DNA from 4 places in the [Rhizobium] kunmingense genome. Region 1 is predicted to be linked to each of the others. Evidence: predicted binding sites of a transcription regulator. Region 1 holds the regulator's gene; each other region holds the start of a gene.

Region 1 (7,537 bases):
CAGGACTTCAACCCCACCACAACCCGCTCGGGTTTCGGCACATACCATAGGCAAGAAACACCGCCCCAGCAATGACATAATTGCATGGCTCACATGCTATTTAAGTCGCTGATATTTATCAAGAAAATACAAGTTAACCGAAATCAGGTTAATTCAGAAATAATTGTTAAATATGACAATTTCATCCGGACGCGAGACATTTAATTGATAACGCGCAATTTCGTCGAGCATATCCTTGTCGAGCGAGCCATCGCTCATCAGATGCACCTGACGCTCGAGAGCCTCGCGTCTCTGCGTCAAGCCGTCCAGCTCTGCAGCCCGCGCCAGCCGCTGGCGCTCGAACTCGTCGGTCGCGATCAGACCGAGGTCGCCATGGATCGAATGGTAGCCGAAATAGGAGAGGAACGCGACGGTGATGGCAGGCAGGACGAGGCGGCCGAATTTTCTCTTCTTATGATGCTTTGTCCACATGCCTCTTCAACGCCCTGGAATTAGGTCGGCAGAGCGATCATTCGCCCCGATCGGAATAATTCAATTTCGCAGAACTTGCTTAAGCATTCGTTTCTCATGCCGCGATGCAAAAAGCCCGCGTCGAGAACGCGGGCTTTGAAGTCTCGGAGTTGGCAGACAAGAGCAATCAGCCCTTGAGAATGGACCGACCTGCATAAACCGCCTGCGGACCGAGCATCTCCTCGATGCGGATGAGCTGGTTGTACTTCGCCAGACGATCCGAGCGCGACAGCGAGCCGGTCTTGATCTGGCCGCAGTTGGTCGCGACCGCGAGATCGGCGATCGTGGAATCCTCGGTCTCGCCCGAGCGGTGCGACATGACGGCCGTATAAGCTGCCTTGTGCGCGGTCTCGACGGCATCGAGCGTTTCCGTCAGCGAGCCGATCTGGTTGACCTTGACGAGGATCGAGTTGGCGACGCCCATCTTGATACCGTCGCGCAGGCGCGCCGAGTTGGTGACGAAAAGGTCGTCGCCGACGAGCTGAACCGTCTTGCCGATCTTGTCCGTCAGGTACTTCCAGCCATCCCAGTCGTCTTCCGCCATGCCGTCTTCGATCGAGATGATCGGGTACTTGGCGGCGAGTTCGGCAAGGTAGTCGGCCATAGCTTCCGGCTCGAGCGTACGGCCCTCGCCTTCCATCTCGTACTTGCCGTTCTTGAAGAACTCGGTCGAGGCGCAATCGAGGCCGAGGAACACGTCCTCACCCGGCTTGTATCCGGCCTTTTCGATCGACTTGACGATGAAGTCGAGCGCTTCGGGCGCGCTCTTCAGGCCAGGTGCAAAGCCGCCTTCGTCGCCGACATTGGTGTTATGCCCCTGCGACGCCAGTTCCTTCTTCAGGACGTGGAAGATTTCCGCACCGATGCGGACCGAATCCTTCAGCGTCTCGGCGCCGACCGGCAGGATCATGAATTCCTGGAAGTCGATCGGATTGTCGGCATGCGCGCCGCCATTGATGATGTTCATCATCGGAACCGGCAGAACGTGCGCGCCGGCGCCACCGATGTAGCGATAGAGCGGCAGGCCCGACGCTTCCGCAGCGGCCTTGGCGACGGCGAGCGATACACCGAGAATGGCGTTGGCGCCGAGGCGCGACTTGTTCGGCGTGCCGTCGAGCGCGATGAGCATCTTGTCGATATGGATCTGGCTCTCGGCATCGAAACCGCCGATCGCATCGAAGATCTCGCCATTGACGGCCTCGACGGCCTTTTCGACACCCTTGCCGCCGTAACGCTTACCGCCATCACGCAGTTCGACAGCCTCATGCGCACCGGTAGACGCGCCGGACGGCACGGCTGCACGGCCCATCGAGCCGTCTTCGAGATGAACGTCGACTTCGACCGTCGGATTGCCGCGGCTGTCGAGAATTTCGCGGGCGATGATATCGGTAATAGCAGTCAAGGGTCTCTCCTCAGATTTACAGTCACTCGGTCATTGAAATGAACCATGTTCAATGACATCCGAATTACAATGCGAGCGCTCTCAACACTTTGACCGCGCTCAACCGCCGCCCGATTGCTCAGGCGGCCTTGGCGATGGCGTCAAACGCCAGAAGCTTGTCCAGAAGCCGCGGCATGTCCTTCAGGTGAACCATGTTCGGGCCATCTGACGGTGCGTTGTCGGGGTCCTCATGGGTCTCGATGAACAGGCCGGCAATACCAACGGCCACCGCCGCGCGTGCCAAAGTCTCGACGAATTCCCGCTGACCGCCGCTGGAGCCGCCCTGCCCGCCCGGCTGCTGCACCGAATGGGTGGCGTCGAAGACGACGGGCGAACCGAGCGAAGCCATGATCGGCAGCGAACGCATGTCGGACACCAGCGTGTTGTAGCCGAAGGACGCACCGCGCTCGCACAGCATGACATTGCCGTTGCCGCTTTCGAGGAATTTCGCCTGTACGTTCTTCATGTCCCAGGGGGCCAGGAACTGGCCCTTCTTGACGTTGATCGCGCGACCGGTCTTGGCGGCCGCGACGAGCAGATCCGTCTGGCGCGACAGGAAGGCAGGGATCTGCAGAATATCGACCGTCTCGGCAACGATGCTGCACTGTTCCTCGGTGTGGATGTCGGTCAGCACCGGAAATCCGAATTCCTTCTTGAGGTCGGCGAAGATTTCCATCGCATTCTCAAGCCCGATGCCGCGCTTGCCAGCGATCGACGTGCGGTTCGCCTTGTCGAAGGAGGATTTGTAGACGAGGCCGACACCGAGCTTGTCGCAAAGTTCGACAAGCGTTCCGGCGATCATGAAGGCATGCTCGCGGCTTTCCATCTGGCAGGGCCCCGCAATCAGCGACAATCGTCCGGCATTGGAAAAGACGACCTTCTTCGTGCCCTCGCCGACGGAAACTTCTGATTTGGGGGAAACTGCCATTGTCTATTCCTCGAAGCCGAACATGACGCCCTGCCCGGCTGCCGGCTGCACGAGCACACGGCCATCCCGGCGGATGAATGCGACGTCATTAGCAGCAAGGATGATCTCTGTCACGGCCAGATCGGCGGAGCGAAAAATCAGAACCTTGCCATAAAACCCCGCAGCCGACGGATCGAATTGCAAGCCGAATTCATGGTCGAGCTGCCCTTCACCGAGAACCCGGACGCGGCCATTCTCGGCAGCAAACACCAGACCCGCCTCGGTTTCTTCCGCCTCCGCGCCAAGCACCTGGACAAGCAGCGGCACAGAGGATGAGGGATCGCGCGCCGCGAGCACCACCTCCTTGAGGCCGGTTACCGAATTCGCATGGATGCGTAAGTTGCCCATATCCTGAGGGAATGAAACCACACGCTGACAGGCGAAGGCAAAGAAATCCGGAGCCGCAGCATCCGCCGCAAAGGCGAGCCTGAAGCGGCCCTCCGCCTCATCACCATCCGGAGACTTTATGACGCGCGAAAATTCCAGCACCTCGCCCGCCGATACTCCGGCTGCGACAAAGCGTTGATCATCAGCCTCGGCATCATCACTGGCCACGACCAGCGCCGAAAGCCCCTGCCTCCCACGCTTCCCCCTGAATGCGACATCACGCGCCACGAAAACATTGCCGCGCTTGGCAGCTGCACCCGCCTTGCGCCGGTCCGCCAGCGCCAGCGGCTCCAGATAGATGCCGTCATCGAGGAAGACACAGGCGTTAGACGTCCCGAACGGATGCAGGGCATCGGGCGCCACCGTAAAGCCCAGCGCCGACAACCGGCCGCGCGCCGCAGCTAGATCGCAGACCGGCAATACGAGATGATCGATTTTCTTCGCAGTCACGCATGTCCCCCAGACATTTGTTAGCTGGAAGCTAGATTGGTCAGACAACCGACAAGCGCAAGTCCCTTTAAGCGGACAAATGGATCTGCCATTTCAGAAAGTTATGAAATCTCCACCCAAATTTAAGGACTTGCGGAACACATATGGAACATATAGTGTCCGTTCTGCATTTGTTTCAAAATCCGAAGGTGCGCATCCATGCTGACTCGCAAGCAACAGGAACTGCTTCTTTTCATCCACGAGCGGATGAAGGAGTCCGGCGTACCGCCTTCCTTCGATGAAATGAAGGATGCGCTCGACCTCGCATCCAAGTCGGGTATTCACCGCCTGATCACGGCGCTGGAAGAACGCGGCTTCATTCGCCGCCTGCCGAACAGGGCGCGCGCGCTCGAAGTCATCAAGCTGCCGGAAGCCTATGTGCCAAGCCTGCAGCCGAAGCGCGGCTTCTCCCCGAGCGTCATAGAGGGAAGCCTCGGCAAGCGTCCGGTCGAGCCCGCAGCACCTGCTCGATCCGCGCCGCTTGAGGATGCCACCTCCGCAAGCGTTCCGGTCATGGGCCGCATCGCCGCCGGCGTACCGATCTCGGCAATCCAGAACAACACCCACAATGTTTCCGTTCCGATCGAGATGATCGGCACCGGCGAACATTACGCGCTCGAGGTCAAGGGCGACTCTATGATCGAGGCCGGCATTCTCGACGGCGATACCGTGATCATTCGCAACGGCAGCACCGCCAATCCAGGCGACATCGTCGTGGCACTCGTCGATGACGAGGAAGCGACGTTGAAGCGTTTCCGCCGCAAGGGGGCATCGATCGCGCTCGAAGCGGCAAACCCGGCCTATGAGACCCGCATCTTCCCGCCCGATCGCGTCAAGGTGCAGGGCAAGCTGGTCGGCCTTATTCGCCGCTATCACTGAGACCGGGCTGACTGGTCTCCGCAGCATCACCAGACGGTGACATGGCCGTATTTGTTATGGGCACGCCGCCTGCGCGTCCGGTTGCGTCATTCGTTGCTGCGCCGGCGCTCGATGGCTGCGTGGCAAAACCGTTTGCCTCGATGGCGGCTGCAAGCCATCCGGGCAGGCTCGGGTCATATCGGTTCCCTCGCCAGTCATACTGGCGATGTATGGCCCACGGTCGTTGCGTGCCGGCAAATGACGGCGTGATTTTCCAGTTCCGGTGATCATCGATGCCATGAGCGCGGTCCGGCAGCGCGATTTCCAACGCACCGGTTTTCCTGAGCGTGGCGCCTGAAAGAAGCAGGGTACCGGATCGGCATTGATCGAAACGCGCCCTGGGAGCGATGACAAGATCAGCCACATCACAGGCCGCACCGACATAACGGCCATCGTCGAGCGCAATCACGAGCATCCCTTCCTCCGGTCCGGACTTCTGGTCCGACGCATTCGGCTCGCGCAGACCTCCGGCGTTGTCGCGAACGCGGTCCTCACCGATGCGCAGGCCGCACCAGGCCTTGGCCTCGCAGGAGAAACGAGGAGCCGTCAAGGAAGCCATGCGCCGGCGCGCAGCCGCCACGAGATCGTCCGCCAACCTCTCGTCGCCCGCCCCTTCAGGGGCAACAGTCGGAGATGGCGAAGGGTGAACCGTTTGCAACGCGGCAGCCGGGTCGAGCATGACAGGCTTGATCGGCTCAGGCAGACCAAGGGCCCTCGTCCACTGGTCGAAGACGAAGGCGGATGGGCGGGTGCGATTGACCGTCACAAGGCTCCGGTCGCGATAGGCAATGAGTGTACCGTCCTCCGAGACGAGAAGGGTGGATCCGGCATGTGAGCCGCCCTGAACAAACAGCACCAAGGCGGCGATCAGAAACGGCACGCCTGCGAGCCGAAGGCGGGTCCGCAGCAAGGCCAGCAACAACATGCCGGCCACGCCGAGCGGCAGAAACAACGCCTGCTGCTGGCCGACCAGGGCATCGCCGCGCCAACCGGCAACCGTGTGCGCGATCGCGATCACCCATTCCAGTCCCTTCGCCATCAGTGCGATAAAAGGCCCATCAAGCCCCAACGGCATCAAAAGCATGGCAACAAGCCCGGCCGGCATGACCATGAAACTGATGATCGGCATGGCGGCAAGATTGGCAGCAAGCCCATAGGTCGAAATCCGGTGAAAATGCTCGATCGAAAAGATCGCCGTGGCAAGGCTGCCGATCAACGAGGTCAGCACGATGCCGCCGACGAAGCGAGAGGATGCGGCAGCGCCCGTCACCAGAGGGTGACGAAACGGCAGCGGTTCGTGCACGCGCCGCCTTGCCCGCTCCGCCCAGAGCGCATACCCGGCCACCAGTGCAGCCGTGGCCGCAAACGACATCTGGAAACTCGGCCCCAGAATTTCCGATGGTGTCCAGGCGAGAATGATCAATGCCGAAAGCGCGACATTGCGCAGGCTGATCGACGCACGGTCGAGAAGCACGGCGACGAGCATGACCGCCATCATGATATAGGCACGCTGGGCCGAAACACCGAAGCCGGAAATCAGGTAGTAGCAGGTGACCATCGCAAGCGCACCGCACGCCGCGATCTTCTTGACCGGCAAGGCCTGCGAGACGGCGGGAGACAGAGCGAGGGCCGTGCGCAACCCGACGAAGCAGATGCCGGCGGCCAGCGCCATGTTGAGGCCGGAGATCGCGACGATATGCGCAAGCCCCGACAGCCGCAGAGCCTCGACCGTGTCCTCGGAGATCGCTCGTCTCTCGTCGGTGACAATCGCCGCCGCAAACGCGCCTGCATCGCCCGGAACCTGTTGCCGGATACGGTTGCCGATATCGGCCCGCAGCGCAAAAAGCCATCGTTCCGCCATCTGCCACAGGCCATCCGGCAATGGTTGAGCCGCATGCGCGACCGGGGCCGAATAGAAAAAGCCAACTGCACCTATGCCATCGAAATAGGCAGAAAAGGCAAAATCATGAAGGCCCGGCAATGCCGGCCCGGAGGGCGGCGAAAGACGCGCGCGGCCGGATATCACTGCGCCGTTGTCGAAGGGCGTATGCGCGCGCCTTGCAACCAGCGTCACCGTGCCCGGCGGTCGGCGAAGCCGCGGATTGGCTGTCTCCAAGAGGCTCACCGTGTAACGCATCCGTCCAGCACCTGTGACCTCGCCTCGCTCCACCCGTCCGACGATATCGGTCGTCACCGACGTATCGAGAATAACGGTCGCGTTCCGCCGGCTCTCCAGCGCGGCGAGACTCATGCCGCTCAAGAACAGTCCGAGCGTCAACAGCAGAGCACGCAGCCAACCGGCGCGCGTGAAGGGAACGGCCCCTAAAATCAGCGATGCGATGCCGGTCGTCGCGACGAAGGAGGGTTCGGCGGGCAGGAGAAACCAGAACGCGGCTCCCGCCCCTATCGCCACCGGCACCCAAAGAAAACCGTGGCCGTACTGCCTCTCCTTCTCGACGAGCGCAGCGATTGCCGCTGGCGCCGCATTGACCAGCGCGGAAAGCCGATGGAAGTGAGAGGCATTTCGCCCGGCCGGCCTTGGATGCAGCGGAAAGCGCGCCGTTGAAGTGCCACGCACGAGCGGCAAACTCGAGGAGAGCTCATGCAGAAACACTCCGGCTGAAGCCTCCTCCGGCCGGCTCAGGTGCAATTTTTCGCTAACCTTGTCCATAGCGGAAACCAGCCCCGTCAGCCTCCGGAGAATACAACCTGGGCGTTCTTTTCGCCTGCGTCAACCTGACGCACAGGGCCTGGAGGAATTTCGACGAAACCGGATTACAACAGAGGGTTGGCGATAACCGGCATGGTTGATGCCTAATATGTTT
Region 2 (7,537 bases), 2.6 Mb from region 1:
GGACAGAAAGATGCTCGACGAGGGCTGGGTTAGCCGCAATACGCGCGCGGAAAAACTCATGACGATCCCGCAGCACGGGTTTGTCGACGAAGCCGAACATTTCACCGAGGAAGACTACAATACCCACCCGATCTTTACAGAAGTGATGAAACCGCTCGGTTACGGCTTCGGCACCTCGACCTTCATCCAGGCGCCAACCGGCGACAACTTCATTGTCGCAGTCGAGAAGAAGAAGGTCACCGGGCCAGTCACCAAACAGTCCATCGTCTTTCTGGATCAGTTGCGACCACATCTCGCCCGCGCGGCGCTCATGTCGAGCCGGCTGGAATTCGAACGCATCAACGCAGCGGTGGAAGCGCTGCAATTGACGGGCCTGCCTTCGGCGGTCTTTACCGACAGCGGAAAAATGCTCGCCGCCAATAGCCTACTCGAAGCATTCCGGCCGCAGATCGTGCTGACGGCAGGCAATCAGATGCGGTTTGCGCATGAGCCGGCCAATCGTCTTTTCGCCGCGGCGCTTGCCGACATGTCCGGGCTGGCGGCACGAACACGACCGGACACACGGCCCGACGGACCCTCCCACTCCTTTCCCCTGCCGCGCGTGGACGATACGCCTCCGGCCATCGTCCACATGATCCCCGTGCGCGGTGGCGCACGCGATATCTTTACACGCGCCACCTGTTTCCTGATCGTCACGCCGGTCGACCGCTCACGCGTGCCGACGGCAGGGCTGATCCAGGGTCTGTTCGACCTTAGCCCGGCGGAAGCGCGCGTGGCGTGGTCGCTTGCCGCCGGCCATGACGTGGCGACCACCGCGGGGCAGCACGGCGTCGGCGTGGAAACCGTGCGCAGCCATGTTAAGGCGATCCTGCAGAAATCGGGCATGAACCGTCAAGCGGATTTCATCGCGGCGATTGCCAGCATCAAGCTGCCGCCGGAATAGGCGCCGCAGCGTCATCACCAAAGCACTCCGCGACCTTTCCGATTCGCTTGCCATGCTTTAGCTTCTTGTTTTTGCGCATGTCTTTATCACGAAACCGGTGACCACTTTCGGGAGACATGCTGTAGCGGTACCAATGATCTTACCGCACGGCGGCCCGCTATTCGCCCCGCCAGCCTGCGTGATAGACGATGCGCTCCACGCCGGCGAAACGGGCAACACGCTGCAATTCGGCATCGAGCTTTTCCAGCCGCCCGGCCGAGGCGCGGACGCCCTTTTCCAGCCACAGGCGCCGGACGTCGAGCACGCCGGCCTTGCGGTCGGCCTTCATGTCGATGCGGCCGATCATGCGGTCGCCTTCCAGTAGCGGGAAGACGTAATAACCGTATTGGCGCTTTGCCTCGGGCACGAAGACCTCGATGCGGTAGACGAAATTGAACAGGCGCTCGGCTCGATCACGGTTGCGCAGCAGCGGATCGAAGGGGCTGAGTACCCGGATGCGTGCCGGCGGTTCCGGGATGTCGCCAAGGTGATGCGGAAAGCCCGAAAGAGCGAAGGAGGCGCGCGATCGGCTACCATCGGCCGTCTCTATCACCACTTCCGTCAGTTCGTCGCGATGGCCTGCGACCCATGCCCTCGCCTCTTCCGGGGTAACGATGTCCCAGAAGGCCGCCAGTTCACCGGATGTGGCAAAGCCAAGCTTTGTCATGGCGCTGCGGCAGGCCCAGTCGACGAACTCGTCATGCTCGACTTCCGGCTCATGATGATGCGCGGCGATGACGCGCTCGGTGAGGTCATAGATCTTCTGGAAATTCATTCGTCCGGCAATCGAGAGCTTGCCGGTGTGCCAGTAATATTCGAGCGCCGTCTTGTTGGGGTGCCAGTTCCACCAGCCGCCGGACTTGTGATTCTCGACCTTCATGTCGCGCGACATGATCGCGCCGTTTTCGGCGATATGACGAAAGGTCTCGTCGAAGGCGCTGTCGAAACCTTCGCCATGCCACTTGCGCCAGCGCTCGGCGAGAACAGGTTCGCGACGGCGAAAGCGGTGCTTCCAGTAGCGGAACAGACGCGCCGGAATGATCGAGGCGTCGTGGGTCCAGTGCTCGAAAAGCTCGCCGTCCTTTTCCAGAAGCGCCGTCAGGTGTTCCCGCCGGTAGGTCTGGTTGCGGGAGAAGAGGATCATGTGATGGGCGCGCTCGACGGTGGCGATGCTGTCCACCTGGACGAAGCCGAGATCGTCGATCAGCTGCAACAGGCCGGACTTGGCGAGCGCGCGGCCGGGCGGGGCGCAAAGCTGCTGCCGCTCCAGAAAAATACGCCTCGCCTCATCATTCGGGATCAGGATTGCCATAGGCAGAGACTAGGGGCTTCCAGCCGCCAATGCAATGTTCTTTTTTTGTTCTTATTTTCCTTCCGCTCTCCAGCAGTCTATAGACGCTGACGACATCGAGGGCTTCAATTGGATATTCGTTTCGACAGGGTCGAGGTTCGCTTCGAGGGACGCACCGTCATCCAGCCGCTGACGCTGACGCTTGCCGAGCGGCGCGTCGGCATCATCGGGCTGAACGGATCGGGCAAGACAACGTTTGCGCGGATGATCAACGGACTGGTAACACCGACCGAAGGCACGGTGACGGTCAACGGTTTCGATACGGTCACCGAGCAGGACGCGGCGCGCAGCCAGAGCGGCTTCATCTTCCAAAACCCGCAGAACCAGATCATCCTGCCGATCCTGCGCGAAGACATCGCGCTCGGGCTGAAACCCCGCAAGCTGCCGAAGGCCGAGGTCGACAATAGGGTCGATGCGGTGCTGGCCCGTTTCGGCATCTCTCATCTCGGCGAACGGCGGGCGCATGAACTTTCCGGCGGCGAACTGCAACTGGCGGCACTCGCCTCCGTGCTCGTCACCGAGCCGAAAGTCCTGGTGATGGACGAGCCGACCAACCAGCTCGATATCCGCAACCGCAATCTGGTGGAACGCACGATCGGCGATCTGCCGGAGGATGTGATCGTCATCAGCCACGACCTCGACCTGCTTTCAGGCTTCGACCGGGTGCTGTCGTTTCAGGCAGGCGCCATCGTCGGCGACGGTGCGCCGGACGCGGTGATTGCGCAATATCGCGCCCTGCACGGAGCGGCATGAGGATGCGCTCGCTCTATGTCGATGGCGACGGATTTCTGCACCGGCTTGCGGCCGGGGTGAAGCTTGCGGTGCTGATGGCATTCAGCATCCTGCTGTTTCTGGTCACGTCACCCATCGTGCTTGCCGGCGCGCTGACGATCGGCCTTGCGGTGCATCTCTCGTTGCGAATGTCGGCCGGCGAATTCGTGCGGCGCATGTCGCCGCTTGTGCTCGTCATATTATTCGTCGCGCTGTTCACCGCCGTCTTCAACAGTCCGCTGGAGGGCCTCAACGCCTTTCTGAGGCTGGTGGCGCTGGGGCTTTTCGCAAGCCTCGTGACGGCAACGACGACGACCGGCGACTTCATCGACGTGATCACCCGCGCGGCCATGCCGCTGGAGCGGATCGGTATCGTCAAGGCGGCCGATCTCGGCCTTGCGCTCGGCCTCGTCATCCGTTTCGTGCCGGAAATCGTCGGCCGCTATGCGGTGATCCGCGATGCGCATTACGCGCGCGGCCTGAAACCGCGGCCGCTTTCCATCATCGTGCCGCTGATCATCTCGACGCTGCGCAATGCCGACGAGATCGCCGCGGCCATTGACGCCCGCGGCATCCGCCGTCAGAAATGACGCCATAACAGCCTCAAAGGCACACACTAAGGAAACACCAAGCATGGCAACCCGTGACCTCGTCCTTTCCGCGCTCTTTGCCGCCATCATGATCGCGCTGGGCCTTCTGCCGCCGATCTCGATCGGCTTCATTCCCGTGCCGATCACGGCGCAGTCGCTGGGCGCCATGCTGGCCGGCGTCGTGCTGGGCGCAAAGCGCGGCGGACTGGCCGTGACGCTGGTACTGGTGCTTGCGGCCATCGGCCTGCCGGTGTTGTCCGGCGGGCGCGGCGGACTGACGGTGTTCTTCGGCCCGACCGCCGGTTACCTGTTCGGCTGGGTATTGGCCGCAATCGCAACCGGCTACCTGTCGCAGCGCCTCGTGCGTGCCGGCCAGAGCAGCGTGCTGCAGACGGCCAGCTTCTTTGCGGCGGCGGTGTTCGGCGGTATCGTGGTTCTCTACACCTGCGGCATCGTCTATCTGGCGCTCGTCACCGGTGTCAGCCTGAGTGCGACGCTGATGGGCTCGCTTGCCTTCATTCCCGGCGATCTGCTGAAGGCCGCGATTGCCGCCCTTGCCGGCCGCGCCGTGATGGTCGGTTATCCGCTTCTGCCGCAAAGGGTGTAACGACGGGGCATAAAAGTCAGTCGAGATACCCGTAGAGCCAGTCGCGCAGCTCTTCCGGCAGCGCGACGCTTTCTCCGCTCTTTCGGTCGACGGCCACCCAGACGATCTCGACCTCGGCGACGGCTTCACCGTCACGCGTCATGCGAACGATGAAGCCCGCCGACTTTCCGCCGATCTTGCTGACGCCGACATGCATGTGAATGGCGTCGCCCAATAGCAGAGGCACATGGAAGGTGCCGGCAACCTTGCCGGTGATGAAGGCCGGATCACTTGCCTTCGCCTTGCGGCGGCGCCAGAAGTCGGCGACCGCCTCTTCCGCCCGGTCGATATAGACGGAGCGGAACATCTGCCCGTTCATGTCGACATCGCGGAAGGTGACGCGAAAATCGGATGCCTTTACCGCGTCCTTGACCATACCAGCCTCTACAGAACCCTTTTCAAAACAGGCCGATATTCCTCGCCAAGTGCGACAAGGGCAAGACCCGCGCTTGAAAAAGCCTGCCATCTGCGCCATGTCGGTGGCCTGACACCGATGCCCGGCCATGACCGGACGAGACGCCGGGGAGCCGCATGACCACCCGCCTTTACGAACACCCTATCTTTCTCGAGCACCCTGCCCCTGCCGGCCATCCCGAGCGGCCGGACCGGTTGCGCTCGCTGGCGATCGCGCTCGAACATCCGAATTTCTCCGATCTTGCCCGCAAAGACGCACCGCAGGCGAACGAGGATGCCGTGCTGCTGGCCCATCCGGAGGAACATCTGCGCTGGGTGATGCGAAAGACCCCGGAAGAAGACACCGTAATACAGATTGAATCCGACACGCATGTGGGACCGAAAAGCCTGCAGGCGGCGCTGACCGGCATAGGCGGGGCAATGGCCGCCGTCGACGACGTGATGACGGCCAAGGTGGACAACGCCTTCGTTGCCTCACGCCCGCCGGGGCACCATGCGGAAAAGGTGAAGGCGATGGGCTTCTGCCTGTTCAACAATGCCGCGATCGCCGCCCGCCACGCACAGCAGGCCTATGGCGTCGAGCGTGTCGCAATCATCGACTGGGACGTGCATCACGGCAACGGAACGCAGAACATTTTCTGGGACGATCCGTCGGTGCTGTTCTGTTCGACGCACCAGATGCCGCTCTACCCCGGCACCGGGGCGAAGGACGAGACGGGCTCGAAGAACACGATCGTCAACGCGCCGCTTTCGCCCAATGACGGCAGCGATCATTTTCGCGATGCCTTCAAGGACCGGGTTCTGCCGAAGCTTCATGATTTCCGGCCGGACTTCATCATCATCTCGGCCGGGTTCGACGCGCATCACCGCGATCCGCTGGCGCAGATCAACCTTGTCGGCGACGATTTCGACTGGGCGACGGGCCGGCTGATGGAAATTGCTGGGAAATACGCCAATGACCGGGTCGTCAGCCTGCTCGAGGGCGGCTATGATCTGGAAGGACTGGCGGAATCCGCCGGCATGCATATCGCAAGACTGATGAGAGGATGAAGGACATGACCGAAGCCACCGATAGCATCGATGTGAACGGCTATTCCTTCGAAAAGGCAGTCGCCGAGCTGGAAAGCATCGTTGCCCGGCTGGAACGCGGCGATGTGGCGCTCGACGAATCCATCGCCATCTACGAACGCGGCGAAGCCCTGAAGAAGCATTGCGAGAAACTGCTCAACGCCGCGGAAAACCGCATCGAGAAGATCCGTCTCGACCGCGCCGGCAAGGTGCAGGGCGTGGAGCCACTCGACGGGGAGTGATTTCCGCTTCTCACCTGGCAAAACCCTGGATTGCACACGCCTGCTCCACTCGACTGATTGGGAAGATTTCCCTATATTGTCCGGCATGGACAAGGATCAGGTCATTGCCAAGCTGAGAGAACACGAGGCCGAGCTGCGCGCCGCGGGTGCGGAGCATGTGTCTCTGTTCGGTTCGGTGGCCCGCGGCGAGGCGACCGCTGATTCTGATCTCGATGTGCTGGTGAAATTTTCCGAGACTGTGATCCGGTCCGGCTGGGATTACCTGACGGTAGTTGAAGATCTTCGCCTGTTGATCAGCAATATCACCGGTGCGAACAGCGTCGACATAGTCCCGGAACCAATGCGCCGAGAACGCTTTCGCAGAAGTGTGGAGAGGGATCGCGCCGTTGCCTACTAAGCGCCCGTTGGTTCGAATGCGAGATATCGTCGAGAACGGACAGGCAGTTCTCGACGATACGCGAGGCATGGACTTCGGCGGCTATCTGAACAGCAATATCACGAGAGATGCCTGCGAACGGTGCTTTGCGCGAATATCCGAGGCAAGCGTCAAAATTGGACCGATCGCGCAGGAGCTTCTCCCGCGCCATAACTGGCCGGCAATCCGTGGCCTCGGCAACATGCTACGACACGACTACGAGCAAATTCTCGATGAAACGATCTGGACGATGATCACCGAGCGCCTGCCGCCCCTCATCGTTGAACTCGAAGCGTTCCTGGCGCAGTATCCCGAGGATCAGGAAACACTTTAACGAGGTCCCATGTCCTTCTTCCCCGGAACAGACCCCGCCCCCGGCGATGCGTTCGCCTGCGATGCGATAGAGAACCTCATCATTCCGCGATCCTCCGATATCGGCGGGTTTTCGGTGCGTCGGTCCTTGCCCAGCCGACAGAGACGGCTGGTCGGGCCGTTCATCTTCTTCGACCGGATGGGACCGGCTATCCTGCGGCCCGACGAGGCGCTGGATGTGAAGCCGCATCCGCATATCGGGCTTTCCACCGTCACCTACCTGTTCGACGGCGAGATCAAGCATCGCGACAGTCTGGGCACCGAGCTGGTGATCCGGCCCGGTGACATCAACCTGATGACGGCGGGGCGCGGCATCGTGCATTCGGAACGCACGCCGGAAAACCTGCGTGGGCATCCGCTCTCCATGTCCGGCCTGCAGACATGGCTGGCGCTGCCGGACGAGAAGGAGGAAATCGATCCGGCCTTTGCCCATACCAGCCATGAAAAGATGCCGGAAATCGACTGGGAGGGCGCCAAAGGGCGCGTGGTGATCGGCGGCTTTGCCGGGCTTTCCTCACCCGTCGCGACCTTTACCGATACGCTCTATGTCGACCTTCGGCTCGATGCGGGCAGGCGCTTTCCCTTCCCTGCCGGACACGAGGAACGGGCGCTCTATATCCTGTCCGGCGAACTGGACATTGCCGGCGACCGGTTTGCCGCCGACCAGCTGCTCGTCTTCCGCGCCG
Region 3 (7,537 bases), on a different contig from region 1:
ATCTCGCGATTGTCGGTCGCATCACCGGCAGCCTGACGCGCCTTGCCCGCGAGTTCGTTGGTCTTGCCTGCTACCTTGTCGGACATGCTGCCCATGATCGTACTCCTTTTCGGGAACCGTGATGGTTCAAGGAACAAACTGTGCAGGAGCCACTTCCGTTCCATCTTGGCGTCGGATCAATCAGCATCCTCACCGGGTCGATCCTTCTGTTCCATGACGACGGAACGTCCTCCCCTGCAGCAGGTTCTGACCATGCTACCCAATGTCGAAGGAAGTCGGGGCTGGCAGTGACCGGCCCCGACGCTTGCGACGGGCATCACCCTAAAATTGGAAACTCTTGGCTCGCGACTATTGCTCATTAGCTGTGTCGGTGGCCACGTCGTTTTTCCGGCCTTAGCCGATTTCATTCGTATTTTATTAAATATGTCGGCAAATACTCTGACGCGAGGGGCGATCGAAATCTGGGTAAGCGAGTTGATCTCGTAACCACGGAGCGGAGACTGCCATGTATCAGCGTACAGTTCTCATCGTCGAAGACGAAATCCTCATCCGGATGTTGCTGGCGGACACCCTGCTGGATGAAGGCTACGAGGTGATCGAGGCCGGAAACGTCCTTGAAGCCGTCGCGATCCTGGGCCAGCGGAAGATCGACGCGGTCGTTACGGACGTGGATATGCCGGGTGGCCTTAGCGGCTTCGATCTCGCTCGGATGATTTCCGATACGCGCATGAATGTTCCAGTCATCATCGCATCAGGGAGACACCGCCCAAAGGCAGACGAGTTGCCGGGCGCCGCCGTCTTCGTCGCCAAGCCATATCGGTTGGACGCCATCGCGGCAATCGTGGCTGATATGACATCCGATGGAGAGGGGCGGCTGGCAAGCTGATCGGCGTCGCCTCTCAGCTGTCAAGTCTCGTTGATCGCGTTCTCATTGTTCTTCAATGGTGATACGAAGAGCCTGGCATGATCTGCCAGGCGGTGCCTCCAGCATTTTTGCAATTATATTCCTTTGTCGGTCGAGTGAGCAGCCAAGCCACGGCAATCGATAACCTCTTCAATTGCGAGGCCAATCATCTCGACGAGGTTCGCGCACGAGCCTCGCGCAGGGTCGACAAAGTCGCCAACAAACAGGATCACATTGTCCACGGTCAGGGGATACCCTGCAACTGTGCATTTGAGGATCGCCTGGTTGGCGATGGCAGTTGCGCCGATGCGTTCAAACAGGCGCACTCCTTCTTCCTCTGTCATTCCTGGCAGCAAAGTCGTTCTCCGTTTCTTGAGAGTATGGCTCCGCAGATATCCGGCTGCGCGGGCGAATAACGCTCAGATAAGAGAAAATCCCTAACATTAGAAGCTTGATATATACGTGGCAGGGTTGCGCTGAGCACGGGGCACGGTCGGGCAGGTGGCGTATATCGGCCGATAACGCGCTTGTCAGAGCGACCCTGCCGGCTCAGTGGAACGATTACTACACAGGACCTGTTTCGACGTGACAACTGGGAAATGCCATGATCACGTCGCCCTTTTCCAAACTCTCGTCAGCCCTTTTCCTGCTGGCATGCTTTGTCCTTGTAGTGGTGGCCAGTCGAGCCGAGGCGACGTCGCGTACTTTCAAATCAGGAGAGGACATAGTGGTCGCCCAGAGCCAGGCAGGCTCAGCTGCGGACGCGGCCAGCCCGCATCGCACGGAACGGGCTCGTCGCCTCGTCATCTTTTTTCACGGCATCAGAAGCCGTGGTTCGGTCATGGAGGCGATCGGAAATTCCTGGGCGCCGGTTCTACCGGACACCGAGTTTGTCTCTCCTGATGCGCCGTTCGCCAGCAATTCCAGAGGGCGCGAGTGGTTTGTCGTTGACGATCAAGTCATGCGCCCTGATCGCATCGAGGCCGCCCGCCGTGCGTTCGATGATCTGGTTTCCGGCATCGTCAAACGCGAGGGTTTCGAGAACGACCTGAGGAACGTCGTTTTCGTTGGTGTCTCACAGGGTGCCATTGTGGCGCTCGATGCTGTTGCCACGGGTAGGTGGAAGATCGGCGCAGTCGTGAGCTTCGCGGGCTTGCTCCCATTTCCGCCGACATCGACTTCGAAGGATACCGCAATTCTGCTGATGCACGGTGATGCAGACAGGAGAATTCCGTCGATTGCGTCAGTCACCGCGCAGGCGCAGCTACAAGCGGCCGGTTACGACGTGACCTACAAGCTCTTCCCTGGCGTCGGCCACACGATCTCTTCGGAAGAGGCGGAGCTGGCCGGATCCTTTCTACGCGAGCGATTGGTGAACTGACGCGCGCGGATGACGCTGCTCTCGCGCCCCAAAGGCGTGCCTTTGTAAGTGACCTATGGTTTATCCGGCGCTTCCAGTCCTTGACACATCGAGGTTGATCATGACCGGCGCATGGTCGCTCGTATGGTCCCAGCTTCTCGGCTTTTTCCGGACAGAGGCTGTTTTCAACCACGGAACGGCCGCGGGCGATAGAAGGATGTGGTCGATCCTGAGGCCGGCGTCGCGCTCAAACGAGTTTCGCCAATATTTCCAGAAGGTATAAATGCGCTCGTCCGGGTGCAGTTGCCGGACAGCATCCGTCCAACCTTGCGCGAGGAGACGAGCATATGCCTTTCTAACCTCGGGCCGGAACAGAGCATCGTCTATCCATCGCTCCGGCTTATAGACGTCGAGATCCGTCGGCATCACGTTGTAGTCGCCCGCCAACACGACAGGGATCTCAAGCTCCAGCAGCTCAGCTGCATATTTCTGAAACCGGCGAAACCAGGCCAGTTTGTAATCGAACTTCGGCCCCGGTGCAGGATTGCCGTTTGGCAGATAGAGGCATCCGATCAAAATGCCATCGACCGCGGCCTCGATATAACGGCAATGACTGTCGTCTGGATCGCCCGGAAGACCCTTGCGTGTGAGAAGCGGCTCCTGTCCACGGGCAAGGATCGCGACGCCGTTCCATGATTTCTGGCCCTGCCAAACGGCACCGTATCCGGCGCGCTCGATCTCTTTCAAAGGAAAGTCGATCGTTTTGAGCTCCTGGATGCAGACGACGTCAGGTTTGTCCTCCTTCAGCCATCTCAGGAGGATATCTAACCGGCTGCGGATAGCGTTGACATTGTAGGTCGCAATCCTCATCGGAGCTGCTGTCACAGGTCGATCAGGGCTATACCGAGATCAGGACGCTTTTTTCGGCGGAAGCCGACAGCACTTTCGCCGATGATGATTTCCAGTGTGGGGTGGACGATGCCGTTGATGAAATGGCCGCCTTTCGTCGAGCCATCCTCGAAACCGAGCACCGCATGCATGTGGAGACTGGCCTTCCCGTCGTCTCCGACGGCGACATCTCCAATGGCACTCAGGACCTCCGTCTGACCGTCCACAGGGATTTCCTTGTATGTCTTCGTTGCAAAGTCGAAGAAACCCAAGGTGGCCTTTTGGAACGCACCGATCGCAGTCAAGGACGCGCCGGTGATCTTCTGCTCAGTCGCGAAGCGGGTGATGGCGTCGAACGCTTCCTCGCCCTCGTCGAGGACCAGCACCCAGGTCCGCTCGCTCGAGAAGTTCGTGTCGCCCAGTTCCTTGCTCTTCATTTCTCGTTCCTCAAACTGCTTCGTAATATGCCGCGACTGATCCAGATCGTATCGGCGAGCGTCACGGGCGATGCCTTCTGAGTAACTGCTATTCGTCCAGAGAGTTGCCTCGTTGACAGCCGTATTTTTTAGCCGTTCGCTGCGGGAAGGATCTCTTGCCTGGTTTGTAAGATCAAAGATGTCGTGCTGGACTCGAAAGGCCGCGCCGCCGTCAGGGAGCCCAGAGGCAGTCACTCGGCCTTGGAACCGTTCCCGCGTGCCGCCGGTTAGCATTTGACGGTTCGAATGAACACAACCCTTGCGACGGGAGACTTACGTATGGCTCAACAGCTAGACCCGACCAGCGACGCCGCGCGGACGAGCGAAGATGCTGACGCAAACCGCGAAACGCTCGCGAAGAACGCAGACGCCACTCTGCATCGTGTCGGTCACGGTGGCGAGCAGACCCGACGATCGTCCTCCGATGTGACCGACCTCTCAGACGTCAGGGAGTTCTCGCGCAGTTCGAACGGCGATACCTGGTCGATCGGGAAGGATCGTCAGGGCTCGATGATGGTGCTCCATCGTGGAAACCTGCCATCCGGCGGCCATGAGACGGTCACGCCAGTCGGCGCATTCCCCAGTACTGACCTTAGAGGTCCTCGGCATGATGCGCTGGTCGCGATGCTGAGCGACACCGAAGACCGTGGAGACGTGGAGCGAACTGGCGTAGTGACCAGCTTATTACTGAACTGGGATTAATCTCGCCTGAGGTTCGGGGAAGATGGCCTGGCGTTTAACCAGAAGGCGATCGTTGAGGCTTATCGCTCAGCCGCGCCAAGCATGGAAACCTTGTCTGACATTGATCCCCGTCATCGCTGATCAGCCTTTCGCAGCCCATCGCGGCCATCCTTCGCAACCGGGCGAATGTCATCCCCGCGCCATGCTTTCGTACAAGGACCTTGCGCTCGAGTTCGTCTGAGCGCTTACACAAGCGGCATTCCACCGCGATGACAGGCATTTTTACCTGTCGAAGCGTTGTGGTCATATCAAAGATCTGGGGCGCATCTCGTTTAGTGGGCAACGCCGCCGCCTATGTTGGCCCCCGCCTGACCGCCAAAATTTTCTTGCACCCGCAAATCTCTGCCTTTGCCTTTCTAGCGATCTGATTCAAAAACAGAATCTGCGACTTCGCTAAAATTATGAGACTCTATTCCCATTTTGCGCCCGCTTGACTCTTTCTTGCTAACGGAACAGATACAGAACATCAAGTGTTCTGGCGGCATGATGCCGTCCTTTCCAACCACCGCGAACCGGAAGGATTTCTGCGAACGATGTCGGCTGTCCGCGCCCAAGTATTGGCAGATCTGCGTGACCGCATCTCTTCGATTGAAGGAGAAGGCGCCAAGAAGGCTGGCTGCCTGCCGTTCGGCGTCGCGGACATCGACACCATTCTTCCAGGCGGCGGGCTGGCCAACGGCGCCCTGCATGAATTTGCAGGCGGCGGGTCGGGGACGGTCGATGGTGCGGCGGCCGCATTGTTTGCGGCAGGGATCGCAGCCAGGACCAAGGGACCGGTCGTCTGGTGCCTGACGCGCCCGGATTTATTCTTTCCGGCGCTGGCGCAAGTGGGACTGCATCCAAAGCGGGTAATCTTTGTTGAGTCTGACAAGGAAGAGGACGTTGCCGCCAACATGGAAGAGGCGCTCTCCTATGGCGGACTGGGTGCCGTCGTCGGGGAGGTGGTGAGGCTGCCGATGGTCGTCAGCCGACGGCTGCAGCTGGTTGCCGAGCGAAGTGGGACCATCGCGCTCGCAGTCCGGCGATGGCGGCGGCAAACCGAGGCAAACGACTTCGGCCAGCCGACGGCATCCACCACCAGATGGCGGGTGAGCGTGCTTCCATCGGACGAGCTTCCGGTCCCGGGGATCGGAAGGCCTCAATGGTTTCTTGAGTTGATGAGATCGCGTGCGGGCGAGTGTGCTGAGTTTTACGTCGGAGCGTGTGATGCCAAGGGTCGTATCCATCTATCTCCCGGATCTGGCCACGGACAGGATCAGGCGGGACGATCCCGCCATTCCGGATGACCGCCCGATCGCCGTCATCGCCAGTAGCGGAGCCAAGCGCTGGGTGTCGGCGGCAGATAAGGCCGCAAGACAGATCGGTGTCAGGGCGGGGATGCCGGCCGCCAAGGCACAGGCGCTCTTTCGGGGGCTTATGCTCGTCGATGCGAATCCAGCGGCCGATGCCATGGCGCTAGACCGCCTCGGCTTATGGGCGCTTGGCCACTATTCGCCGATCGTGGCCATCGATGGCATCGATGGCCTCGTCCTCGATACGGAAGGGGCCGATCATCTCCAGGGTGGCGAGCAACCAATGATCACCGGTATCGTCAACATGTTCCGTGCCAGAAAGCTCACCGCAAGGGTCGCAATCGCAGACACCTGGGGTGCGGCCCATGCCTGCGTTCGTGCAATCAAGCGTGACACGGTCATCGTGCCGCGCGGCGAGATTGTTCGCGCCGTCGAGAAATTGCCGATTTCGTTGCTCAGGCTTCCGGAAAAGGTCGTAGCTGTTCTGCGGGTACTGGGTTTCCAATCGATCGGAGAACTGTCGAACACGCCGAGGGCGCCGCTGGCACTTCGCTTCGGGCCGGAAGTCGGCCGTCGTCTCGATCAGATGTTCGGGCGCCTGAATGAACCGATCGATCCGATCCGGACCGCCGACCTCGTCGAGGTCTCACGATCGTTCCAGGAGCCCATTGGCGCAGCCGAAACCATCAATAAATACGTTGGCCGGCTGGTTGTGCAGCTCGTGGCCGAGCTCGAGAAGCGCGGGCTTGGTGCGCGGCGCACGGATCTGATCGTCCATAAGGTCGACAATACGATCCAGGCGATACGAGCCGGAACGGCGAAGCCAGCGCGCGATATCGCCTGGCTCTCCAAGCTCTTTCGCGATCGAACCGAAAAGATCGAACCCGGTTTCGGCATCGAGAAGCTGACGCTGGTTGCCATCTCCGCAGAGGCCTTGGCCCAAGAGCAGAAGGTCTCCTCGCTTGTGGAGGAGGAGAACAGCGACATCACGCCACTGATCGACGTCTTCGCCAATCGCGGCCAACGGGTCTACCGGGTCGCTCCCTTCGCGTCCGATGTCCCCGAGCGCAGTGTCCAGCGGGTTTCCGCCGTCGCGGAAGCCGTCGAGGACGGGTGGGTCAGTCATTGGCGACGTCCGGTCCGTCTCTTCAGCCGACCCGAGCAGATCCAGGCGATCGCGATGATGCCGGACTATCCGCCGGCCACCATCACCTGGCGCGGCAAGCGCCACCGTGTGAAACGGGCCGACGGCCCCGAGCGCATCTTCGGCGAATGGTGGATGCGGCCAAACGAGCTGGAAGCCGTTCGCGACTATTTCGTCATCGAGAACGATGATGGCGAGCGCTTCTGGATTTTCCGGTCCGGCGACGGTGTGGACCTGGACACCGGATCGCACAAGTGGTTCATGCACGGGATCTTCGCATGAATTACGCCGAACTCCAGGTGACGACCCATTTCAGCTTCCTGCGGGGGGCATCCTCCGCTCAGGAGCTGTTTGCGGCCGCGAAGGCACTCGGCATCGAGGCGCTGGGTGTGGTCGACCGCAATTCCCTGGCAGGGATCGTGCGCGCGCTCGAGGCATCGCGGGACACAGGCCTTCGTCTCGTCGTCGGATGTCGCCTGGATTTGCAGGACGGCATGTCGATCCTCGTCTACCCAACCAACAAGGCAGCCTATTCGCGGCTGACCCGGTTGATCACGCTTGGCAAGGGCAGGGGCGGCAAGGACAACTGCATCCTCCATCTCGATGATGTCGCACTATACGCGGAGGGCATGATCGGCATTCTCGTGCCGGATCTCCCGGACGACACCTGCGCGCTCCAGATGCGTAAGATGGCAGACACCTTCGGCAGGCGGGCCTATGTCTCGCTCTGTC
Region 4 (7,537 bases), 1.6 Mb from region 1:
CGACCGGCGATATTTTCGCAGGCCTCTGGTACCCGGTCATCTTCGCGCTTCTGACGGTCGTCATCGGCGTCCTGTTCGTTCGCGAAAAGCGGGATGTCGATCTCGCGGGCTAAAGGCTCCCGTCCGGATAAAAGAAAGGGCCCGGTGCGATGCGCCGGGCCCTTTTTCATTCCAGTCCGTCCTGTTCAGGCCGAAAGGGCCTTGAATTCCTTGAGGATCGCGTCGCCCATCTCGGCGGTGCCGACCTGGCGGCAGCCTTCGGCCATGATGTCGCCGGTGCGGATGCCCTGATCCAGCACGTTGGCGATCGCCTTTTCCAACCTATCGGCTTCGGCCACCATGTTGAATGAATAGCGCAGGCACATGGCAAACGAGGCGATCATCGCGATCGGGTTGGCGATGCCGCGGCCGGCGATATCCGGTGCCGAACCGTGGACCGGCTCGTAAAGCGCCTTGCGCGTGCCGGTCTTGGCGTCAGTCGCACCAAGAGAGGCCGACGGCAGCATGCCGAGCGAGCCGGTCAGCATCGCTGCAACGTCGGACAGCATGTCGCCGAACAGGTTGTCGGTGACGATGACGTCGAACTGCTTTGGCGCACGCACGAGCTGCATGCCGCCGGCATCGGCCAGCATGTGGTCCAGCTTGACGTCGGAATAGGCGCGCTTGTGGGTTTCGGTGACGACCTGGTTCCACAGGACGCCGGACTTCATGACGTTGCGCTTTTCCATCGAGCAGACAGCGTTCTGGCGGGTACGGGCCAATTCGAAGGCGACGCCGGCGATGCGTTCGATTTCGTAGGTGTCGTAGATCTGGGTGTCGATGCCGCGCTTCTGGCCGTTGCCGAGATCAATGATTTCCTTCGGCTCGCCGAAATAGACGCCGCCGGTCAGTTCGCGGACGATGAGGATGTCGAGACCCTCGACCAGCTCCGGCTTCAGCGAGGAGGCAGCGGCAAGTGCGGGATAGCAGATGGCCGGGCGCAGGTTGGCAAAAAGCTCCATATCCTTGCGCAGGCGCAGCAGGCCGGCTTCCGGGCGAACCTCATACGGAACGCCATCCCATTTCGGGCCGCCGACGGCACCGAACAGGACCGCATCGGCAGCCATGGCCTTTGCCATGTCGGCATCGGAAATCGCAACGCCATGGGCGTCATAGGCGCAGCCGCCGACAAGGCCTTCATCGAGCGTGAAGTCGGCGCCCATCGCTTCGTTCATATGGGCGATGATCTTGCGGACTTCGCCCATGGCTTCTGGGCCGATGCCGTCGCCGGGAAGAAGGAAGAGGTTCTTTGCCATGTCTTAAAACACCTTGGGTTCGACAGGCCCACCATCCCCCCGCGCGGGCTGACCCGCGCTTGGCTAAAACCTCGTCCGAGCCTGCCGAAGGACGAGGCCAGAACAGATCAGACTATGCCGCTTGCGAGCCTGCGCATCGGATTTCCTCAGAGCCAGGGGCGTTCGCTGCGGTTCTTCGCCTCGAAGCTCGAAATCGCGGTATCGCTCTTCAATGTCGAGGCGATGTCGTCGAGACCTTCGAGAAGGATGTGTCGGCGGCCGGGATCGATATCGAAATGCAGGCGGCCGCCATCCGGACCGGTGATTTCCTGGGCTTCCAGATCGATCGTCAGGATCGCGTTCGAACCGCGGTCAGCATCATCCAGCAGCTTTTCCAGGTTTTCCGGGCTGACGATGATCGGCAGGATGCCGTTCTTGAAACAGTTGTTGTAGAAGATATCGGCGAAGCTGGTGGAGATGACGCAGCGGATGCCGAAATCGAGCAGCGCCCACGGCGCATGTTCGCGCGACGAGCCGCAGCCGAAATTGTCGCCCGCGACAAGGATCTTGGCACCGCGATAGGCCGTCTTGTTCAGCACGAAGTCGGGGTTTTCCGAGCCGTCCTCGTTATAGCGCGCTTCGGCAAACAGGCCTTTGCCAAGGCCGGTACGCTTGATTGTCTTCAGATAATCCTTCGGGATGATCATGTCGGTGTCGATGTTGACGACCGGAAGAGGGGCGGCGACGCCAGTCAGCTTGTCGAATTTTTCCATGATCGGCCTCAGATAATACGTTTATGGAGGCTGCCATAAAGTATTTTTGGGAGAATTTGAAGGCCGATTCAGTACCGATCAGTACGTAGGCGCTTCACGGCGGGCTTTCCTGCCCAGCCGTGAATGCACCGGTATCACATATCGATAATGGTGCCGCGGCCATCGTTCCAGACACGCATGTCGGCGCGCCGCGCCTTAGCTCCGCTGGCCCGGACGGGTGCAGGCTTCATGCGGCTCGAAAGCGCCTTGCCGATCGACAGAATGGCGAGCGTGCCCATGAAGGCAACGGTCAGGGAGGCTGTCAGCAGGGCTGCCACGGCGATTGCGGCAATGCCTGCGAGAATGACGACGAAGGAACGAATGTTCTGCATATCCAATACCTTTCTGTAACCGGAAATGTGGGACTTGCAATTCCGGCTTGCAAGAGGTTTTCGCGGCCGATCTACTGTCGGGACATTAAAAGATGGTCATAAAAGAGTGATGGAAGTCCTGATGCATCCTGTCCTGCGCCCGCGCCGCTCTCTCCTCAGCGTTCCGGCAGACAACCGGCGGGCGCTGGAAAAGGCACCCATGCTCGATTGCGACGGGGTGATCTACGATCTGGAGGATTCCGTTTCGCCGGAAAGGAAGGGGTCGGCGCGGGATAACCTCGCCGCAGCCTTTGCTCTCAAACCTTCGCCGCCAAAGGAGAGGATCATCCGGATCAATCCTGTGGCGAGCGGGTTCGGCGCAGCTGACATGGCGCTGGTGACGAGGCTTCAGCCTGATGCGGTGCTCGTTCCAAAGGTCGAACATGCTGCTGACCTTGCGGCAGTGGCGGGGGGGTTGGCGCAGGCTTCACCCGTGCGACCGATCGCCTTGTGGGCGATGATCGAAACGCCGAAAGGGGTTTTGAATGTCGCCGCCATTGCCGCTAAGGCCGCGCCCCAATGTTTCGTCGTCGGATTGAACGATCTGCGCAAGGAGACCGGTGTTCCGCCCCTGCCCGGCCGGACCTACCTGGTGCCCTGGCTGATGCAGATCGTGCTGGCCGGGCGCGCCTTCGGCACTGACGTGATCGACAGCGTCTTCAACGATTTCAGGGATGGCGCCGGTTTCGACGCTGACTGCGCGCAAGGGCGGGCCATGGGATTTTCCGGGAAAATGCTGATCCATCCGGCGCAGATCGAACCGGCAAACCGGCATTTCGGGCCTGATGAGAACGCTATTTCAGAGGCACGGGCGATCGTCGCCGCGTTCGACAAACCAGAGGCCGAGGGCAGAAATGTCATCGACATCGATGGAAAAATGGTCGAGCGTCTTCACCTCGTCGAGGCAGAGGCGCTATTGGCCAAAGTCGCGTTCATTACCGAAAGAAAGGCATAAAGCATGAAACTCTACCGACTGCTCACCGCTGTGGACGACGCGACCTTCTGCCACAAGGTGACGGCTGCCTTGAACAAGGGATGGGAGCTTTACGGTTCACCGACCTATGCCTTCAATTCCGCAACCGGGATCATGCAATGCGGCCAGGCCGTGACCAAGACGGTGCATGGCAAGGAATATACGCCCGATACGAAGCTCGGCGAGCAGTAAGCTGCTGATCGGTCAGCGCTGGGTGGCGGCATCCTCGGCGCTGGCCTCTATCCGCTCCATATCCTCGTCGCTCAGGCCAAAATGGTGGCCGATCTCATGGATCAGGACATGGGTGATGATATCGCCGAGCGTTTCGTCATTTTCGGCCCAGTAATCCAGGATGGGGCGGCGATAGAGACGGATGCGATTGGGAAGTTCGCCGGTTTCAACGGTGAACCGTTCCGAAATTCCTCGACCTTCAAAAAGCCCCAGCAGATCGAATGGGGTTTCCAGCGCCATATCCTCGAAGACGTCGTCGTCCGGAAAGTCTTCGATCTCGATGGTGAGATTGGCCGTCAGGGCTCGAAACTCCTGCGGAAGATGACCATAGGCGTCGATCGCCAGCGATTCAAACGTGCTTATCGTTGGCGCATGGCGGTCCTGCCAGTCGTCTGTTTGGTCAATGCGAGCCATCGGTTCTCCCTTTGTCGATGACATATAAGGCCATCGCCGCCTTTTTTCGAGATAAGAATCATCGCCGTAGCAAATGAGGAAAAGATTCCTGCTTTGCTGCGATTGACTCCTTGGAGCCTCTCTGGAATCTATAAGAACATAGAGTGAACATTAAGGATCGAGCTGACGCCATGGCCAGGACCGCCGCGGCGCAGGAGACGCTTTTTGCCCTGCGCGAACAGATAGCCAGAATGGAAGGCAAGGCCCTGCCTGCTGCTGTTGCCGCCGCGCAGGCGGATGCGGCCCTGCGGATCAGCGGCGGCGATGCCCATAGCGTGCGCCCACCCATGGCATTCGGCATTCCAGCTTTGGATGGGGCGCTGGACGGCGGGCTAGACCTTGCGTCGATTACGGAAATCCGCTCGCTTTCCTTCTATGATGCGGGTTCCACCTGCGGCTTCGCTCTGTCGCTTGCCGCGCAGGTAAAGGCCTATGGTGAGGCTGTTGCCAGAGGCGACAGGGCGGGCGGTACAGGAGCGGACGCGCCGCTGCTGTGGATTGCCGATGGGTTATGCGGTCATGAAGTGGGAAACCTGCATGCCGGAGGGCTTCGTCAGTTCGGCATCGATCCCGGCCGGCTTTTCCAGGCCATGCCCCGTCGGCTGGACGATGCCCTTTGGCTGGCAGAGGCCGCCCTGACAAGCGGGGCATTTGCGGCAACGATCCTTGAGATTCACGGAAACCCCAAATTTTTCGGCCTTGCGGAAAGCCGCAGGCTCAGTCTTCGGGCAAAGGCGGCGGGACGGCCGCTCTTCCTGTTACGGCATGCGGGAGACGAGGAGGCAAGCAGCGCCTCCTTCCGCATGCTTATCAAGCCGGCGCCGGCCTTTGAGCGGCGTCTTGCGAATGGCAGCATGCTTGGCGGCAGCATCGGCCATTCGGTTTTCCAGCTCACCCTGGAGAAGAGCCGCAACCCCGGCCCTCTCTCCTTCCTTCTGGAGTGGAACCCTCGTGACCGCCAATTTTACCTTGCCCAAAATCCAACAGGATCTGCTTACGCAGGGGCGCGGCCAGCGCATCCTGGCTCTTTATTTCCCGTATCTGGCAACCGACAGGATCGCGCGCAAACTCTGGGGCATGTCATGGCGTTCGAAAGAGCGTCCTGATCATCCCCCGATCCTGTGCGCCGGGCGCCGCGACAATGCCCTGCGGCTGACCGCACTCGATGAAAGCGCCAGATCTCTCGGCTTGAAGCGCGGGCAGGCGCTTGCCGAAGCACGTGCCATGTATCCGGAAATTGACATTTTCGATGAGGACGAAAAGGCCGATCTGGTGCTTCTCGAGGCGATCGCCGATTGGTGCGACCGCTATACGCCCCTCGTCTCTCTCGATGGGGCGGATGGTCTGTTCCTCGATATAAGCGGCTGCGCCCATCTTTTTGCGGGAGAGGAGGCGATGCTGCGCGATGTGCTTTTCAGGCTCGGACAGATGGGGTTTGCCGTGACGGGAGCGATCTCGCCCTCGCCCGGCCTTTCCTGGGCTCAATGCCGGTTCGGCAGCGGCGGGGTGATAAGCGGGGAGGATATCGGTGCGGTTCTCGGCGCTCTGCCGGTACAGGCACTGCGACTTGAGGAAAGTACCGTTGTCTCGCTCTGCAAGCTCGGTTTGAAACTGGTTGCCGATCTCGTTTGTGTGCCGCGCGCCTCGCTGGCCCGGCGGTTCGGGGGAAAGCTACTCTTGCGGCTGGATCAGGCGCGGGGTGAAAACGAAGAGGCGATTTCGCCAAGGCGGCCCGTCGCAGCACTGTCCGCGGAGCGGCAACTGGCCGAACCGGTTCAGGCGGAAGAGGATATTCTCGGCCTGACCTGCGAGATTGCCTCCTCGCTGAAGTTCAGGCTCGAGGCCCGCGGTGTCGGCGGACGGGTTTTCGAACTCGTTCTCTTTCGCGTCGATGGCCGGGTGTTTCGCATATCCGCGCGCGCTTCGCGCCCCTTGCAGGATGCAAGGAGGATTTCCGCCCTGTTCTCGGAGCGCCTCAATGCCGTTCATGATGATCTCGAGGCTGGTTTCGGCTTCGAGCTTCTGCGGCTCAATGTGCTTCAACATGATGCCGTCGATGCGGTCCAGAACGATTTTTCCGGTGATGCGGCAAAGAACGTCTGCCTTGCCGATTTCATCGACAGGGTATCGGCCCGGTTCGGCGCGGAGTGTCTGAAGATCTTTCAGTTGCAGCAGAGCCATATTCCGGAGCGCGCAGAGACACTGGTGCCGGCAATCGCCGCAACGACCAGGCGACCGGATGTCGAAGGCGCTTCATTCACGCCATGCACCGACCGTCCCTTGCGGCTCCTTCGGTATCCCGAGAAGATCGAGGCCTTTGCGGCAATCGTTCCGGACGGGCCGCCGCAACGGTTTCGCTGGCGTCATGTGCTGCACAAGGTTACGCGCGCGGAGGGGCCGGAAAGGATTGCGCCAGAATGGTGGCTCGACGGCGAGAAGGCCGTGGCGCGGGACTATTATCGCCTGGAAGGTGAAGGCGGACGGCTCTTCTGGGTGTTCAGGCTCGGCCCTTATGATCCCGAAAACCCGCCCGTGTGGCGTATGCACGGGGTTTTTGCCTGATGGATGCCCAAACTTTTTTCGAGATCGGCGCAAAGACGAATTTTTCCTTTCTGGAGGGGGCCGCGCGGCCGGAGGAAATGGTCGTGACAGCGAGTGTCCTCGGCCTTTCCGGCTTGGGTATTGCTGACCGTAATTCGGTGGCCGGTGTTGTCCGCGCCCATAACCAGGCCTGTGAAATGCAGGAACTGGTCAAGCTGAGGCAGGGGGAGGCGCTACAGGACGATGGGGGGGAAGAGATAAGACCGTCCGGCTTTCATCCCGGCGCACGGCTGGTGTTTTCCGACCGAACGCCGGATATGCTTGCCTATCCGATGAACAGGAGGGGCTGGGCCAATCTTTGCCGTCTGCTGAGCCGGGGCAATCTCAGAGCCGAAAAGGGCTCCTGCATTCTGGAGGAATGGGATCTTCTGGAATGGTGCCACGAGATGATGCTTGCGGTCGTCCCGGATTATTCCAGGGCGGAGGAGGGTGCCTATCTTGAAGAGCTTGCCAAGAAACTCGGGTGCTATCGCGAGAAATTCGGCACGACCGTCTATCTCGCCCTTTCACCTACCTATGACGGGCGCGATCCTTTCGTCTTTGCCAGCTTTGCGCAGATCGCAGCCCGGAAAGGCGTGCCGCTTATCGCGACGAACCTGCCTGTATTCTCCCTGCCTGACCGGCGGTCCCTTGCCGATGTGGTCACAGCGATCCGCAATCATGTGACGATCCAGGAGGCGGGGTTCAGACTGGCGCCGCATGGCGACAGATATCTGAAGCCGGGATCGGAAATGGCCCGCCTCTTTCGCGTTTATCCCGAGGCGGTTGCCAATACGGCGCATTTCTGTGCCCGGCTCCAATTTTCCCTTGATGAATTGAAGC

What was found. The regulator LexA, encoded in region 1, represses DNA repair genes until DNA is damaged. The targets are predictions, from matches to a motif close to TGTTCNNNNTGTGTTCNG.
Positions count from the first base shown of each region.
Region 2: AC0JZ4_RS01385 (energy-coupling factor ABC transporter ATP-binding protein) is a predicted target of LexA. The motif match lies at 2,330-2,347, and genes of this name have one in related genera.
Region 3: AC0JZ4_RS24865 (ImuA family protein) is a predicted target of LexA. The motif match lies at 4,818-4,835, and genes of this name have one in related genera.
Region 4: AC0JZ4_RS05955 (ImuA family protein) is a predicted target of LexA. The motif match lies at 4,208-4,225, and genes of this name have one in related genera.

Region 1 is NZ_CDRNXG010000001.1:2,832,035-2,839,571, reverse strand. It holds gene AC0JZ4_RS13695 (FtsB family cell division protein) at 154-471, opposite strand; gene eno (phosphopyruvate hydratase) at 638-1,912, opposite strand; gene kdsA (3-deoxy-8-phosphooctulonate synthase) at 2,031-2,879, opposite strand; gene AC0JZ4_RS13680 (VOC family protein) at 2,883-3,755, opposite strand; gene lexA (transcriptional repressor LexA) at 3,954-4,673, shown strand; gene AC0JZ4_RS13670 (ComEC/Rec2 family competence protein) at 4,654-7,326, opposite strand.
Region 2 is NZ_CDRNXG010000001.1:248,642-256,178, forward strand. It holds gene AC0JZ4_RS01375 (helix-turn-helix transcriptional regulator) at 1-943, shown strand, start outside; gene AC0JZ4_RS01380 (winged helix-turn-helix domain-containing protein) at 1,101-2,294, opposite strand; gene AC0JZ4_RS01385 (energy-coupling factor ABC transporter ATP-binding protein) at 2,403-3,086, shown strand; gene AC0JZ4_RS01390 (energy-coupling factor transporter transmembrane component T family protein) at 3,089-3,694, shown strand; gene AC0JZ4_RS01395 (biotin transporter BioY) at 3,738-4,301, shown strand; gene AC0JZ4_RS01400 (acyl-CoA thioesterase) at 4,318-4,716, opposite strand; gene AC0JZ4_RS01405 (histone deacetylase family protein) at 4,872-5,804, shown strand; gene AC0JZ4_RS01410 (exodeoxyribonuclease VII small subunit) at 5,810-6,064, shown strand; gene AC0JZ4_RS01415 (nucleotidyltransferase family protein) at 6,150-6,461, shown strand; gene AC0JZ4_RS01420 (HepT-like ribonuclease domain-containing protein) at 6,478-6,813, shown strand; gene AC0JZ4_RS01425 (pirin family protein) at 6,823-7,537, shown strand, end outside.
Region 3 is NZ_CDRNXG010000003.1:137,127-144,663, reverse strand. It holds gene AC0JZ4_RS24900 (CsbD family protein) at 1-95, opposite strand, end outside; gene AC0JZ4_RS24895 (response regulator) at 506-886, shown strand; gene AC0JZ4_RS24890 (hypothetical protein) at 1,000-1,230, opposite strand; gene AC0JZ4_RS24885 (alpha/beta hydrolase) at 1,509-2,285, shown strand; gene xth (exodeoxyribonuclease III) at 2,346-3,134, opposite strand; gene AC0JZ4_RS24875 (PPC domain-containing DNA-binding protein) at 3,146-3,589, opposite strand; gene AC0JZ4_RS24870 (hypothetical protein) at 3,908-4,330, shown strand; gene AC0JZ4_RS24865 (ImuA family protein) at 4,903-5,655, shown strand; gene AC0JZ4_RS24860 (Y-family DNA polymerase) at 5,576-7,087, shown strand; gene AC0JZ4_RS24855 (error-prone DNA polymerase) at 7,084-7,537, shown strand, end outside.
Region 4 is NZ_CDRNXG010000001.1:1,192,003-1,199,539, forward strand. It holds gene AC0JZ4_RS05920 (MFS transporter) at 1-113, shown strand, start outside; gene leuB (3-isopropylmalate dehydrogenase) at 186-1,295, opposite strand; gene leuD (3-isopropylmalate dehydratase small subunit) at 1,442-2,047, opposite strand; gene AC0JZ4_RS05935 (hypothetical protein) at 2,182-2,418, opposite strand; gene AC0JZ4_RS05940 (HpcH/HpaI aldolase/citrate lyase family protein) at 2,528-3,412, shown strand; gene AC0JZ4_RS05945 (DUF1737 domain-containing protein) at 3,416-3,622, shown strand; gene AC0JZ4_RS05950 (metallopeptidase family protein) at 3,635-4,075, opposite strand; gene AC0JZ4_RS05955 (ImuA family protein) at 4,246-5,220, shown strand; gene AC0JZ4_RS05960 (Y-family DNA polymerase) at 5,192-6,676, shown strand; gene AC0JZ4_RS05965 (error-prone DNA polymerase) at 6,673-7,537, shown strand, end outside.